DNA from 2 places in the Kitasatospora sp. NPDC001261 genome. Region 1 is predicted to be linked to the other one. Evidence: riboswitches for the same ligand, from Rfam matches in the RefSeq annotation. Region 1 holds a riboswitch; the other holds the start of a gene.

Region 1 (6,941 bases):
GCAGCTCGACCCGCTCCGGGGAGCCCTCGGGCAGTGCGGACAGCCGGACGAACAGCGCGCGGGCGGCCTCCCGGTCCGGGGCGCCGGTGCGGTGCGAGCCCTGGGCGGGCAGGGCGACGTGCGGCTCGACCTCGGCCGTCGACTCGGCCTCGACCGCGGGGTCGGCCTCGACCGCCGGTTCCGTCCCGACGGCCGGGGCCGTCTCGTCCACCGGGTCCGGCGGGGGCGCGGAGGCAGGCGTCGGCTCGGACGTCGGCTCGGTGGGGTGGCTCATCCGCTGGGCGTCCTTCGGGTGCGCTTCGTCGTTGGCGGCGAGGCCGGGAACGCTCGCCTGGGTCGGTACGGCAGGTCCCGCCGTCGCGAGGCCGGTACGGTCCAGATCACTCACGGCCATTCCCCCGTTCCGTTCCGGGAGCACCGGGGCCGGTGGCCCCGGAATCGTCTCGTTGGTCGTACCGCGTGGGTGGCGGTACCGGGAGCCGTCCGTCGGTCCCCTGAGCGGGGGAGCGGCGGACGGCCCTTGCGCGGGTGCTGCTCGGTGCTGCTCGGTCGTGCGGTGCGGTCCGGCGCCCGACTAGTGGGAGGGGGACCCGCCGCGCTTCTTGTGCAGGCTGATCGTCACGGTCCTGTCCTCGGCGACCGAGGAGTCGACCTCGCCGGCCAGGGCGGAGAGCACCGTCCAGGCGAAGGTGTCCCGTTCGGGAGCCTTGCCGTCGGTGGTCGGGGCGGAGACGGTGACCTTCAACGAGTCGCCGACCAGCCGGAACTCGCAGGACAGTACGGAGCCGGGCACCGCCTGCTGGAGCAGGATGGCGCAGGCCTCGTCGACCGCGATCCGCAGGTCCTCGATCTCGTCGAGCGTGAAGTCCAACCGGGCCGCCAACCCGGCCGTCGCTGTTCGCAGGACGGAGAGGTAGGCCCCGGCTGCGGGCAGCCGGACCTCCACGAAGTCCTGAACGCCGAGATCGCCGTCGATCTGGGACACCCTTGCCTCCTGGGTGGCGCGCTGTGCTTTCTTGGTACCCCGCTTGTTACCGCTTGCTACCCCCGAAGGGGGCCCGGCGCCGCGGATCCGCCATCGCTCTGCCTTCCGCACCCCGGTTCGGGAGTTACTCATGGTAAGGCATTGCGACGCAGGGTGGCAGACCCTTTCCCCGGACTCCCGGGAGCCGTTCAGCGCTGCCCGGCGGCGGCCAGCGCCCCGTCGGAGAGCCGGTACACCGTCCACTCGTCCATCGGCACCGCGCCGATCGACTTGTAGAAGTCGATCGAGGGCTGGTTCCAGTCCAGGACCGACCACTCGACCCGGGAGTAGCCGCGCTCGACGGCGATCCGGGCGAGTTCCAGCAGCAGCGCCTTGCCGTGGCCGCCGCCGCGCGCCTCCGGGCGGACGTACAGGTCCTCCAGGTAGATCCCGTGGGTGCCGCGCCAGGTCGAGAAGTTGCGGAACCAGACCGCGAAGCCGACCGGTTCACCGGTGGCGTCGTCCTCGGCGATCAGCCCGAACAGGGCCGGGTTCTCGCCGAACAGGGCCTCGTGCAGCTGCTCCTCGGTGGCCTTCGCCTCGTGCAGGGCCTTCTCGTACTCCGCGAGTTCGCGGATCATGGCGTGGACGACGGGGACGTCGGTGGCGACGGCGGTGCGGATCATGTCCGTGAGCCTACTGCTCGGGACCGGTCTCGTCCCAGGCCTGGAGGGAGGTCTGGTCGATGATCCGGCCGTCCCGCAGACCGGCCATCGAGGACATCAGCACCCGGACGCCGTCCGGGTACCGGCAGGACTCCAGGAAGGCGACGTGGTCGCCCTGGACGACCACCTGTTCCAGTGTGTGGGTCATCTCGCGGCCGTAGACGTCGTCCAGCATGGCGCCGATCTCCTCCCGCCCGTGCATCACCAGGGGGTGGCTGGGCTGGGTCTTGCGGTCGACCATGCGCAGTTCGGCGTCCTCCGCGTAGAGCGCCAGGAGGGCCTCGGCGTCGCGGCGTTCGATGCCCTCGCGCAGTGCGCGGGTGTCGAAGGCGGCGGGGGCCGTCGTGGTGGTCATGATCTCGCTCCTCCGGTCGGGTTCCGTCGGCTCGTACCTTGAGCGTACGCCCGCGGCCGCCCGGACCCGGAGGAGCGGGATCCGGGCCGGTCAGGGGGCCGGCACGGTGCGCAGGTAGGCGGCCAGCGCGCTGATCGCGGCCGGGTTGCGCGGGCTCTCCACCAGGTCGACGTAGTCCATGACGAAGATCCGGCCGTTCCTGACCGCGGCGACGTTCGCCAGCGGCGGGAAGGACATCAGGAACTTCCGCTTCTCCTCGGCCTTCGGCGTCGCGTAGTCGTTGATCACGATCACCTCGGGGTCGCGCTGCACCACGCTCTCCCAGCCGGCCGTGACCCAGCTGTCGGCGAGGTCGCCCATGATGTTGGTCCCGCCCGCCTTGGCGATGATCTCGTTGGCGGCGGCGAACTTCCCGGCGGTGTACGGCTTGTCCTGCCCGCTGTCGTACAGGAAGACGGAGGGGTGGCGCTCGGCCGGCGGGACGGCGGCGATCCGCGCCTTGAAGTCCGCGATCAGCTGGTCGGAGCGGTCCTTGACGTCGAAGATCTCGCCGAGGTTGGCCAGGTCGGTGTAGAGCGCCTCCAGCGGGTCCATCACGCCGCGCTCGGTGCCCTTGCCGCTGCGGCAGGACTCGCTGAGCACGTACGAGTCGACGCCGAGCGCCCTGAAGGCCTGCGGGGTGACGCCGCTGCCCTCGTCGAAGCCGTAGTGCCAGCCGGCGAAGACCAGGTCGGCCTTGGCGTCCAGCGCGATCTCCTTGGTGAGGATCTTCTTGGAGAGCCAGGTGGTCTGCTGGTAGCCGTCCTTCCAGGCGACCTGGTCGATCTTCCCCTTGTCGTCGGGCATCACGTAGCCGGCCATCCGGTCGGCGAGGCCGAGCGAGAGCATCAGTTCGGTGATGTTGACGTCGTTGGTCACCACCCGGGCGGGCTTCTGCGCGAAGGTGAGCTTCTCCCCGCAGTTGTCCACCGTCACGGGGTAGTGGGCGGAGGCGGTGGCGGCCTCCTTCGGGGCGATCTCGGCGCCGCAGCCGACGAGTCCGAGGGCGAGCAGGGCGGTGGCGGCAACGGCCTTGGTGCGCACGGGAGTTCCTTGGGGGGTCAGGGGAGGCGGTCGAAGAGCAGCTGGAGGGCGCCGGTCTCCGGGTGGCGCACCGGGGTGCCCCGGACGCCGAACACCTCGGCCAGCAGGGCGGGTCGGAGCACCTCGTCGGGCGGCCCGGAGGCGACGATCCGGCCGTCCCGCAGGACGTACAGCAGGTCGCAGTGGCCCGCCGCCAGGTTGAGGTCGTGCAGCGCGGTGAGCACCGTCGGACCGGCCTCGCGGGCGAGCGCCAGCACCTCCAACTGGTGCGCGATGTCGAGGTGGTTGGTGGGTTCGTCGAGCACCAGCAGGCGCGGCTCCTGGACCAGCGCGCGGGCGAACAGCACCCGCTGCTTCTCGCCCCCGGACAGGCTCAGGAAGCCCCGCTCGGCGAGGTGCCCGGCCCGGACCTTGCGCAGCGCCTCGGCGCAGCGCCGCTCGTCCCCGTCGACTTGGGCGCCGAAGCCGCGGCGGTGCGGCAGCCGGCCCATGGCGACCACCTCGGCGACGGTGAAGTCGAACTCGGCGGAGTGCTCCTGGGTCAGCGCGGCCACCCGGCGGGCGCTCTCGCGGGCGGTGAGGGCGTGCAGGTCGTCGCCGGCCAGCCGGACCACGCCGCCGGCCGGCTTCAGCACCCGGTAGACGCAGCGCAGCAGGGTCGACTTGCCGCTGCCGTTGGGGCCGATCAGCCCGACCACCTGCCCGGCGGCGGCCGCCAGGCTCACCTCGTGGACCAGCCGGGTGCCGGCCAGCTCCACCGAGACGCCGTCGACGGCGAGGTCCTGGGCGTGCACCGGGGCCGGGTCGGTCGTCGCGGTCACCGGGCACCTCCGAAGGCCTGGCCGCGGCGGCGCATCATCACCAGGAAGGCGGGCACGCCGAGCACCGCGGTGAACACCCCGACGGGCAGTTCGGCGGGCGCCAGCAGGGTGCGCGAGGCGATGTCCACCCAGACCAGCAGCAGCGCCCCGGCGAGCGGCGCGACCACCAGCACCCGGCGGTGCCCGGCGCCGACCAGCATCCGCGCCAGGTGCGGCATCAGCAGCCCGACGAAGCCGATCGCCCCGCTGACCGCGACCACGGTGCCGGTGACGGCGGCGGTCACCACGAACAGCTCGCGGCGCAGCCGGTCCGGGTCCACGCCGAGCGAGGCGGAGGTCTCGTCGCCCATCGCGAGCGCGTCCAGCCGCCCGGCGGTGCAGGCCAGGTAGGCGAGCCCGGCCAGCACGGTGACGGCGGCGATCGGCACCTTGCCCCAGGTGGCGCCGCCGAGGCTGCCGAGCAGCCACATCATGACGTCCCGGGCGGCCTCGCCGCGGTCGGCGGCGAAGACCATCAGGGTGGTGGCGGCGGAGAAGCCGTACGACAGCGCGGTGCCGGTGAGCACCAGCCGCAGCGGGGTGAGCCCGTACGCGGTGCGGGCCGCGACGTAGACCAGGGTCATGGCGGCCAGCGCGGAGCCGAAGGCGGAGGCGGAGATCGCCCACACCCCGAGCGAGGCGAAGGCGCCGAACAGCATCACGGCGTTGGCGCCGACGGCCGCGCCGGAGGAGATGCCGAGCACGAAGGGGTCCGCCAGCGCGTTGCGCACCAGGGCCTGGACGGCGACCCCGCAGGCGGCCAGCCCGGCGCCGACCACGGCGGCCAGCACGGTGCGCGGCAGCCGGATCTCCCAGACGATCGCGTACGCGGCCGCCTCGTCCGCGTCCAGCCGGCCGCCCGTCAGCCCGGCGCCCAGGAGCCGCAGCACCCGGGGCAGGCCGAGCCCGGAGGAGCCGAGGGCGACCCCGCAGACCAGGGAGAGCAGCAGGGCGGCGGCGAGTCCGGCGGCGAGCGGGACGACGGGTATTCGGCGAGCGGGCGGGCCGACTGCACGGTTGACGGGTGCGCGGTTCACGGGTGCGCCTTGCCTCGGGCCGGGAGCGCGCCGGGGCGGGCGCGGGCCGGGGGCGTGCCGGGGCGCCGTTCCCCTCGCAGTCCGCGGCGAGTTGTCGGGAGGTCGGCGGCCGAGGGCGATCGGGCTGGCGCGGCCGTACGGGCGGGTACGGGCCGTGCTCACCGTTGCGGGTCAGCGCCGGATTCGCACCGGACTTCCCCCTCGGACGCCCTGGCAGCATAACAGCCACTCAGGGCAGGCAACCCTTACCGGGCCGGGTCGGACGTGAACGCACGACCGCCCCCGTCCGGCGGTGCGGACGGGGGCGGTCGGGTGGCGACGCGTCAGGCTCAGGCCTGCTTGGTCTCCCAGAAGATCTTGTCGACCTCGGCGATCAGGTCGAGCAGGGCCTGGCCGGTGGCCGGGTCCGTGGACGCCTTGGCGGCCGAGGCGGCCTTCAGGGTGTCGTTGATCAGCTGGTGCAGCTGCGGGTACTTCTCGAAGTGCGGGGCCTTGAAGTAGTCGCTCCACAGCACCGAGATGTGGTGCTTGACGGCCTCGGCGCGCTGCTCCTTGATGATGACGGCGCGGGCGCGGAAGTGCGGGTCCTCGTTGGCCTGGTACTTCTCCTGGGTGGCCTTGACCGACTCGGCCTCCAGCTTGGCCTGCGCGGGGTCGTAGACGCCGCAGGGCAGGTCGCAGTGGGCGTGGACGGTGGCGCGCGGTGCAAACAGACGAGAGAACATGGGAGTCCTTCCTTAGATCGTCTTCCCGCGCCCGAGATTACCCTTCCGCCCTCCCGGTTTCGCGATCGGGCGGTGGGCCTAGGGCGAAAGACGGACCGGGAACCGGCGCAATCCGGACATCGGACGGACGGCGGTCCGTACGGCAGACTGGGGGCGCGAGCGGGGGCGGGAGGAGGAGTCGTGGCGCGGAGCACGCGAGCGGAGGGCGCCGGGGCGGGGGAGCGCGGCCCGGGCGGCGCGCTGCCGTTCGGGCTGGTCGACGTGGCGGGGCCGTCGATGGTCCCGACCCTGCGCGAGGGCGACCGGCTGCTGGTCCGCTACGGCGCGCCGATCCGGCCCGGCGCGGTGGTGGTCTTCCGGCACCCCTTCCAGCAGGACCTGCTGGTGGTGAAGCGGGCCGCCGAGCGCCGGGCCACGGGCTGGTGGCTGCTCTCCGACAACCGCCCGGTGGACAGCGACAGCCGCAGCTACGGCGCAGTCCCGGACGAGCTGGTGCTCGGCCGGGTGCTGCTGCGGCTGCGCCCGAGCCCGGTCTGGCTGGCGCCGGGGCGCCGGCTGGAGCGGCTGCTGCTCACCCCGCGGCTGGCCCGGGTGCCGGGCCTGGCCCGCCGGCTCGGCGCCTGGGTCGAGGAGGTCTAGCGGGCCGCTACGCCCGGGCCGCCGCCTCCGCCTCCAGGCGCTTGCGGGCCCGGTAGGCGGCCACGTTGGCGCGGGTCGCGCAGCGGTCCGAGCAGTAGCGGCGGGAGCGGTTGGTCGAGGTGTCCAGGTAGGCGTTGCGGCAGGGCGCGGCCTGGCAGATGCCGAGCCGGTCGGCGCCCAGCTCGGTCAGGTGGACGGCCAGGCCCATGCAGGCGACCGCGCTGAAGTGGGCGGTGGCGGTGGGGGAGTTGTCGGCCAGGTGCAGGTGCCAGCGCGGCCGCCCGGCGTCGTCCAGGTAGTCGTGCCCGGAGATCAGCGGGCTGACCGGGTACTCCATCAGCAGGCTGTTCAGCAGGTCGACGCCGCGGATCTCGTCCCCGCCGGCGGCGGCCTCGAAGACCCCGCGCAGCCGGGTCCGCACCGCCCGCAGCCGGGGCACGTCGGACTCGTCGGCGAGCGAGCGGGCCCGCGAGGAGTCGGAGAAGAGACCGCGCACCGCCTCCACGGAGGTCAGCGAGTCGGTGCCGCGCTCGGGCTCCTCGGTGTTCACCAG
Region 2 (6,941 bases), on a different contig from region 1:
CCTTCCGTACCCGACCCGTCGGTGTCCCGCGCTGCCGGTGAATGCGACCCGATCGGGCGGGTGGCGGCCACGGGCTGACGGCCCGCCGTTCGGAGGTCGGGAATCCGTACGGTCCGCCGCCGGGGGAGTGGGATATGGGGAGGCCGTCGACGCGATCGGGCTCCTGGGGCGGTCCGTCCGACAGGCGAAGGGGCGCGACCGTATGTTGATCCGACCGGATGGCGGCCCGTCGCCGCGCGGCGCGCCGGGTCGTCGCCGAACCGGGCGTGTCCCGGTACGCGGGCTAGGTTCGGGTCCGTGACCGGCAACGACGCGGTCCTGGCGCTGATGGTCGTCACGGCGCTGGGCTTCGACTTCACCAACGGCTTCCACGACACCGGCAACGCGATGGCGACCTCGATCGTGACCGGCGCCCTCCCGCCGCGGGTCGCGGTCGCCGTCTCGGCGGTGCTGAACCTGGTCGGCGCGTTCCTGTCGACCGCCGTGGCGGCGACCATCGCCAACGGCCTGGTCGCCAGCGGGGAGGTGACCCTGACGGTGGTGTGCGCCGGCCTGACCGGCAGCATCCTGTGGAACCTGGCCACCTGGTTCCTCGGGATCCCCTCCAGCTCCTCGCACGCGCTGATCGGCGGGGTGGTCGGGGCGACGGTGGCGGCGGCCGGGACCTCGGCCGTCAAGTGGCAGGGGCTGGTCTCCAAGGTGATCGTGCCCGCGGCGCTGTCGCCGTTCATCGCCGGCGGGGTGGCGGTGGTCGGCACCCTCCTGGTCTACCGCCTCACCCGGGACGTGCCCGAGGGCCCGCGCGGACGCGGGTTCCGGCTCGGCCAGATCGGCTCGGCCTCCATGGTGTCGCTCGCCCACGGCACCAACGACGCGCAGAAGACCATGGGCGCCATCACCCTGGCCCTGATCGCCAACGGCACCCTTCAGGCCGGGGCGAAGGCGCCCGACTGGGTGATCGTCTCCTGCGCGCTCGCGATCGCCCTGGGCACCTACATCGGCGGCTGGCGGGTGATCCGCGCGCTGGGCAAGGGGCTGGTGGAGATCGAGCCGCCGCAGGGGATGGCCGCCGAGTCGGCCTCGGCCGCGGTGATCCTCTGCTCCACCGACTTCGGCTACTCGCTCTCCACCACCCACGTGGCCACCGGGTCGATCCTGGGCTCGGGGATCGGGCGGAGCGGTGCCGTGGTGCGCTGGCAGCTCGCCCGCCGGATGGTGGCGGCCTGGCTGCTCACCCTGCCGGCCGCGGCGGGGGTCGGCGCGGTGGCCTACTGGACCGCGAACGGGATCGGCGGGACGACCGGGGTGGCGGTGATCTTCACCGTGCTGGTGCTGGCGTCGGTCGCCTTCTTCGCCGCCTCCCGCTACCCGGCCGTGACGCCGGAGAACGTCAACGCCGCCTGGACCGGTTCGGTGGCCCCGGAGCCCGTCAAGGACGAGGTGAGGTCGTGAACTCCTGGGTCAACCTGGACGCGGTGTGGAAGATCGTCGTGGTGGGCCTGGTCACTGGCGCCGGCCTGCCCGCGCTGTTCGCCCTCGGCCTGCGCCTGCTCAACCCGGCCGGCCCGTCCGGCCCGTCCAGTCCGTCGGACCCGTCCGCCCCGTCCGGCCCGGCCGACGAGGCGGCGGCCGTCCGGCCCACCGCAGGCCCGGTCGGCTCCACCCTGGCCGGACTCCTCTTCGCGCTGGTGCTCGCGGCGATCGGCTGGGGCATCTACGTCATCGTCAACCACCGCTGACGGTCCGCCGCCCCGGCCCGGCCCGGGCGGGCCCCGCCGAATTCCGCTCCGGCAACCGGGTGAAATGGTACGGAGTCGCCTGGCGCGAATGGAAGCCGGGCCCGACGCTGCCAGAATGCAATTTCTCCGAGGGCCACCTGAACGGACGGGGCCACTGGACGGCAGGAGCGGAACATGCGACTCGTTCGACCACGCAATAGTTCGGAAAGCGCGCTCGCCCTGGATGCGGCGCGTCTCCCGTGGACGTTGATGTACCACTCGGTGACGTCGGCGACCGAGGATCCCTATCTGATCACCGTCGACCCCGCGCGATTCCGCCGCCAGCTGCGCTGGCTGTCCGCGCGCGGACTGCGCGGGGTGTCGGTGGGCGAGCTGATGCGTTCCCACCGGAACGGAACCGCCGCGGGAAAGGTGGGGCTCAGCTTCGACGACGGATACCGCGACTTCGTGGAGGAGGCCCTGCCCGCACTGGCGGAGTACGACTTCACGGCGACGGTCTACGTGGTGGCCGGCCGGCTCGGCGGGTACAACGACTGGGACGAGCAGGGCCCGCGCAAGCCGCTGATGACGGCGGCCCAGGTCCGCGAGGCCGCCGCCGAGGGGGTGGAGATCGGCTCGCACGGGCTGACGCACCGGCGGCTGGCGGGCCTGGGGGCGCGGGAACTGGCGGCCCAGGTCGCCGACAGCCGCCACGTGCTGGAGGATCTCACGGGCCGGTCGGTCGAGGGGTTCTGCTACCCGTACGGTTCGCTCGACGGCGCCGCCGTGGAGGCGGTGGCGCACACCGGGTACGGGTACGGGTGCGCGGTCAGCCCCGGTGTCCACGGCGGGGAGTTCGCGCTTCCCCGATGTTACGTCGGCGACCGGGACGGGCCGCTGCACCTGACCGCGAAGCTGGTGCGCGACCGCTGGCTGCGCTGACGGTCGCTCAGGGGGCGGTGGCGGCCGGCTCCAGGTGCAGCCAGGACTCGTGCCAGAGCAGGGCGCACCGCCGGTCGCAGCCGGTGGCGAGCGGCTCGCCACCGCAGCGCAGGCCGTCGAGGATGAACCAGCGCCCCCCGGTGGGGTGTTGCCACCAGGCGAGGGACCGGTGGCGCAGTTCGAGGGCGCTGTGACGGGTGCCGGTGTGGTGTTCCATCCCCGGCTGGAAGGGGACGCCGTGCAGGCGCCCGTCGGGGTCGAGGGTCGCGCGGATCTCCGCGAGGCCGCGCACGGTCGCCCACAGGGCGACGGGACGGGGGGCCGGGACCGGCGCGGGCGCGGGCTCCAGCCATTCGTCGCGGAACAGCAGGGCGCAGTCCAGCCCGCAGCCCTGGGCGCCGTCGGCGCCGTGGCAGGTGGCGCCGGCCAGGGCGACGGTGCCGGACAGGCGACGCACCCGGTAGTGGTCGTCGATCATGCGGCGCACGATGCGCTCGACCTGGTAGACGCCGCCGCAGAACGACCACTGGCTGCCGGTGAACCACAGGCCGCGGTGGCGGTCCTTGTCGTCGAGGGTGGCGCGCACCGCGGCCTCGTCCTTCACCCGGACCCAGTCCCCCTCGGCGAACCGGGAGGGCCGGCCGGGCGCCGGAACGTCGGCGCGGCGCTCGCGCAGGCCCTCGCGGGCGATCCTGGCGCGGCGCACGACGCCGAGTGGGGGAAGGTCGCGCAGGGGCAGGTTCTTGTACTGGCACCGGTTCGCGGCGGTTCCGCAGAGCGGCTCCGCGGTATGGGTGAACCGTGATTCCTCAACGGCCATCAGTGAAATCCCATCGGGTCGGAGATATCGGCACAGGCTAGCGCACCCGGTCTTTTACGCGCTGGCTCGTCGGACCCTACCGGCGCCATGTCGAAAGAAATAACACTAGACGCACTAAGAGCCCCATGGGGTGAAACATCGCCGTTCCCGGGGAATTCTGGTCAGGGTCCGTGTTCATGTGCGTGTAATGTTTCCATCGTTGTCGGGGTGGAGTGGCCGAGTGGCTAGGCGGCGGCTTGCAGGGCCGTTCAGATGGGTTCGATTCCTATCTCCACCTTTTTCTTCCGAGTTCTTTCGAGACATTTCGATCCGTCTCGAAAGGCGCGCCCGGAACAGGACGAGCGGTGCGGTCACCTGGGGCTCCGGGGCACATCACCCGGCGAAGGGATCGCTCATGACCACCTCCCCCAGCGGCTCGGCCGCCGCGCTGCGCGCCGTCCAGGTCGCGGGGCCGGGTGCGGCCCCCGAGCTGGTCGAGGTCCCCTCGCGGGAACCCGGTCCGGGAGCCGTGCGGATCACCGTGGAGGCGTGCGGGGTCTGCCACTCCGACCTGCTCATCGCCGGCGGCCTGCTGCCCGGCAGCACCTTCCCGATCACCCCGGGGCACGAGATCGCCGGCCGCGTCGACGCCCTCGGCGAGGGCGTGGAGGGCTGGCGGGTCGGCGACCGGGTCGCGGTCGGCTGGTACGGCGGCAGCTGCGGGCACTGCGACGCGTGCCGGGCGGGCGACGGCCTGCACTGCGCACGGGTCGAGATCCCCGGCGTCGCCTATCCGGGCGGGTTCGCCGACTCCGTCGTCGTCCCGGCCGTGGCCCTGGCGGCGGTCCCGGACGAGCTCACCGCGGTCGAGGCGGCGCCGCTGGCCTGCGCGGGGGTGACGGTCTTCAACGCCCTGCGCCGCTCCGCCGCACGGCCCGGGGACACCGTCGCCATCCTGGGGATCGGCGGACTCGGCCACCTGGGCGTCCAGTTCGCCGAGAAGATGGGCTTCCGTACCGTCGCCATCGCCCGCGGCCAGGAGAAGGGGCCGCTCGCGCTCCGGCTCGGCGCCGCCCACTACATCGACAGCACCGCGGGCGATGTCGCCGAGGCCCTGCGGCAGTTGGGAGGTGCGAAGGTGGTCCTGTCCACCGTCACCAACGCGCCCGCCGTGGTGGCGACGATCGACGGGATCACCCGCCGGGGCGAGCTCGTCATGGTCGGACTCCCGGCGGAGCCGCTGGAGCTGAGCGCCCTGCAGTTGATCCAGGGCGACCGGAAGGTCTACGCGCACTCCTCGGGCATCGCGGTCGACACCCAGGACACGCTGCGCTTCGCGGCGCAGACGGGGGTGCGGGCCTGGGTCGAGGAGGTGCCGCTGGAGCGGACCGCGGCGGCGGTGGAGAAGATGGCGGCCAACCGGGCCCGCTTCCGCATGGTCGTCACCACCGGCCGCTGAGCGGCGGTCATCGGAGCCGGCCCTCGGAGCCGGTCCCTCGGGGCCGGCTCCCGGCGTGTCCGGGCAGGTGGACGGGGGTGAGCGGCCCTCCGGCGGCGCGGCGCGGGCGCGTACCCCTGGACTTACTAGGACGTCCAACTATATGGTCGACGGCAGGTCCGCGGTGTCAGGGAAGCCGGTGTGAGTCCGGCACGGTCCCGCCACTGTGACCGGGGAGTCCGTCCTCGCAGATGACGGCCACTGGCAGCCAGCCGGGAAGGCCTGAGGGCGTGCGGTGATCCGGGAGTCAGGATACCGGCCGCGGGTGGTTCGTGTTTTCCACGAGGATGGAGACGACACACATGGCTCCGGGCTGCTTCCGTTCCACCGCGCCTGGCTGTCCCGTGCCGACGACCGCCGGGGCGCCCGCGTCCTGACGTACCGTCACATCGCCGTACGCCCGTGCCGAGGGGCGCGCCACCGTGCGCCCGCCGACCGGCGGCGGCCTCCATTCCTCCTCTCCCACCCCTGTCGAGAGAAGGAACCGATGGTCCGAGAACTGACCCACTTCATCGCCGGCAAGCCCACCGCCGGCACCTCCGGCCGCTTCGGCGACGTGTACGACCCCAACACCGGCCGGGTGCAGGCCAGGGTGCCCCTGGCGAGCCGCGCCGAGGTCGAGGCGGTGATCGCCGACGCCGAGCAGGCCCAGCCCGCGTGGGCCGCCTGGAACCCGCAGCGGCGGGCCCGTGTCCTGCTGCGCTTCCTCCAGCTCGTCGAGCAGGAGAAGGACGAGCTGGCCCGGCTGCTCTCCGCCGAGCACGGCAAGACCGTGGCCGACGCCCACGGCGACATCCAACGAGGCCTGGAGGTCGTGGAGTTCGCCGCCGGCATCCCGCACCTGCTGAAGGGCGAGTTCAGCGACAACGCCGGGACGGGCATCGACGTGTACTCGATGCGCCAGCCGCTCGGCGTGGTCGCGGGCATCACGCCGTTCAACTTCCCGGCGATGATCCCGCTCTGGAAGGCCGCGCCCGCGCTGGCCTGCGGGAACGCCTTCGTGCTCAAGCCCTCGGAGCGCGACCCCTCGGTGCCGCTGCGGCTGGCCGAGCTGTTCCTGGAGGCCGGGCTGCCGCCGGGCGTGCTCAATGTCGTCAACGGTGACAAGGAGGCCGTGGACACCCTGCTGGAGGACCCGCGCGTCCAGGCGCTCGGCTTCGTCGGCTCCACGCCGATCGCCCAGTACGTGTACGCCACCGCCGCCGCGCACGGGAAGCGGGCGCAGTGCTTCGGCGGGGCCAAGAACCACCTGATCGTGATGCCGGACGCCGACCTCGACCAGGCGGCGGACGCGCTGATCGGCGCCGGGTACGGCTCGGCCGGGGAGCGCTGCATGGCCATCTCGGTGGCCGTCCCGGTGGGGGAGGCGACGGCGGACGCCCTGGTGGCGAAGCTGGTCGAGCGGATCGGCGCGCTCAAGGTCGGGCGCTCGGACGACCCGGCGGCGGACTTCGGACCGCTGGTCGGCGCCGACGCGCTGGCGCGGGTGCGCGGCTACCTGGACCTCGGGGTCGAGGAGGGCGCCGAACTCGTCGTCGACGGAAGGGACTTCCGGCTGGCCGGGCACGAGGACGGCTACTTCCTCGGCGCCTCGCTGTTCGACCGGGTCACGCCCGGCATGCGGATCTACCGGGAGGAGATCTTCGGGCCGGTGCTCACCGTGGTGCGTGCCGCCGACTACGAGGAGGCGCTGCGGCTGCCCAGCGAGCACGAGTTCGGCAACGGGGTGGCCATCTACACCCGGGACGGCGACACCGCCCGGGACTTCGCCCGGCGGGTGAACACCGGCATGGTCGGGGTCAACGTGCCGATCCCGGTGCCGATCGCCTACCACACCTTCGGCGGCTGGAAGCGCTCCGCGTTCGGCGACCTCAACCAGCACGGGCCGGACTCGATCCGCTTCTACACCCGCACCCGCACCGTCACCTCGCGCTGGCCCTCCGGGGCCAAGGAGGGCGCGAGCTTCACCATCCCGACGATGGGC

What was found. Region 1 has a riboswitch for cobalamin ahead of ACFY4B_RS15340 (iron ABC transporter permease). Riboswitches for the same ligand answer to the same signal wherever they lie in the genome.
Region 2: it holds a riboswitch for cobalamin, as region 1 does, so the genes downstream of both, ACFY4B_RS37315 (CoA-acylating methylmalonate-semialdehyde dehydrogenase) here and ACFY4B_RS15340 (iron ABC transporter permease) in region 1, are expected to answer to the same signal.

Annotation. Positions count from the first base shown of each region.
Region 1 covers NZ_JBIAXP010000010.1:21,347-28,287, forward strand. Annotated here, with positions in the region: gene ACFY4B_RS15310 (RNA polymerase sigma factor SigF) at 1-394, opposite strand, end outside; gene ACFY4B_RS15315 (anti-sigma regulatory factor) at 575-985, opposite strand; gene ACFY4B_RS15320 (GNAT family N-acetyltransferase) at 1,174-1,650, opposite strand; gene ACFY4B_RS15325 (nuclear transport factor 2 family protein) at 1,661-2,044, opposite strand; gene ACFY4B_RS15330 (ABC transporter substrate-binding protein) at 2,135-3,127, opposite strand; gene ACFY4B_RS15335 (ABC transporter ATP-binding protein) at 3,145-3,948, opposite strand; gene ACFY4B_RS15340 (iron ABC transporter permease) at 3,945-5,024, opposite strand; cobalamin riboswitch at 5,147-5,272, opposite strand; gene sodN (superoxide dismutase, Ni) at 5,354-5,749, opposite strand; gene sodX (nickel-type superoxide dismutase maturation protease) at 6,026-6,388, shown strand; gene ACFY4B_RS15355 (CGNR zinc finger domain-containing protein) at 6,396-6,941, opposite strand, start outside.
Region 2 covers NZ_JBIAXP010000037.1:58,802-65,742, forward strand. Annotated here, with positions in the region: gene ACFY4B_RS37285 (anion permease) at 298-1,452, shown strand; gene ACFY4B_RS37290 (hypothetical protein) at 1,449-1,739, shown strand; gene ACFY4B_RS37295 (polysaccharide deacetylase family protein) at 2,001-2,660, shown strand; gene ACFY4B_RS37300 (hypothetical protein) at 2,668-3,480, opposite strand; tRNA gene ACFY4B_RS37305 (tRNA-Cys) at 3,687-3,757, shown strand; gene ACFY4B_RS37310 (alcohol dehydrogenase catalytic domain-containing protein) at 3,875-4,918, shown strand; cobalamin riboswitch at 5,045-5,236, shown strand; gene ACFY4B_RS37315 (CoA-acylating methylmalonate-semialdehyde dehydrogenase) at 5,445-6,941, shown strand, end outside.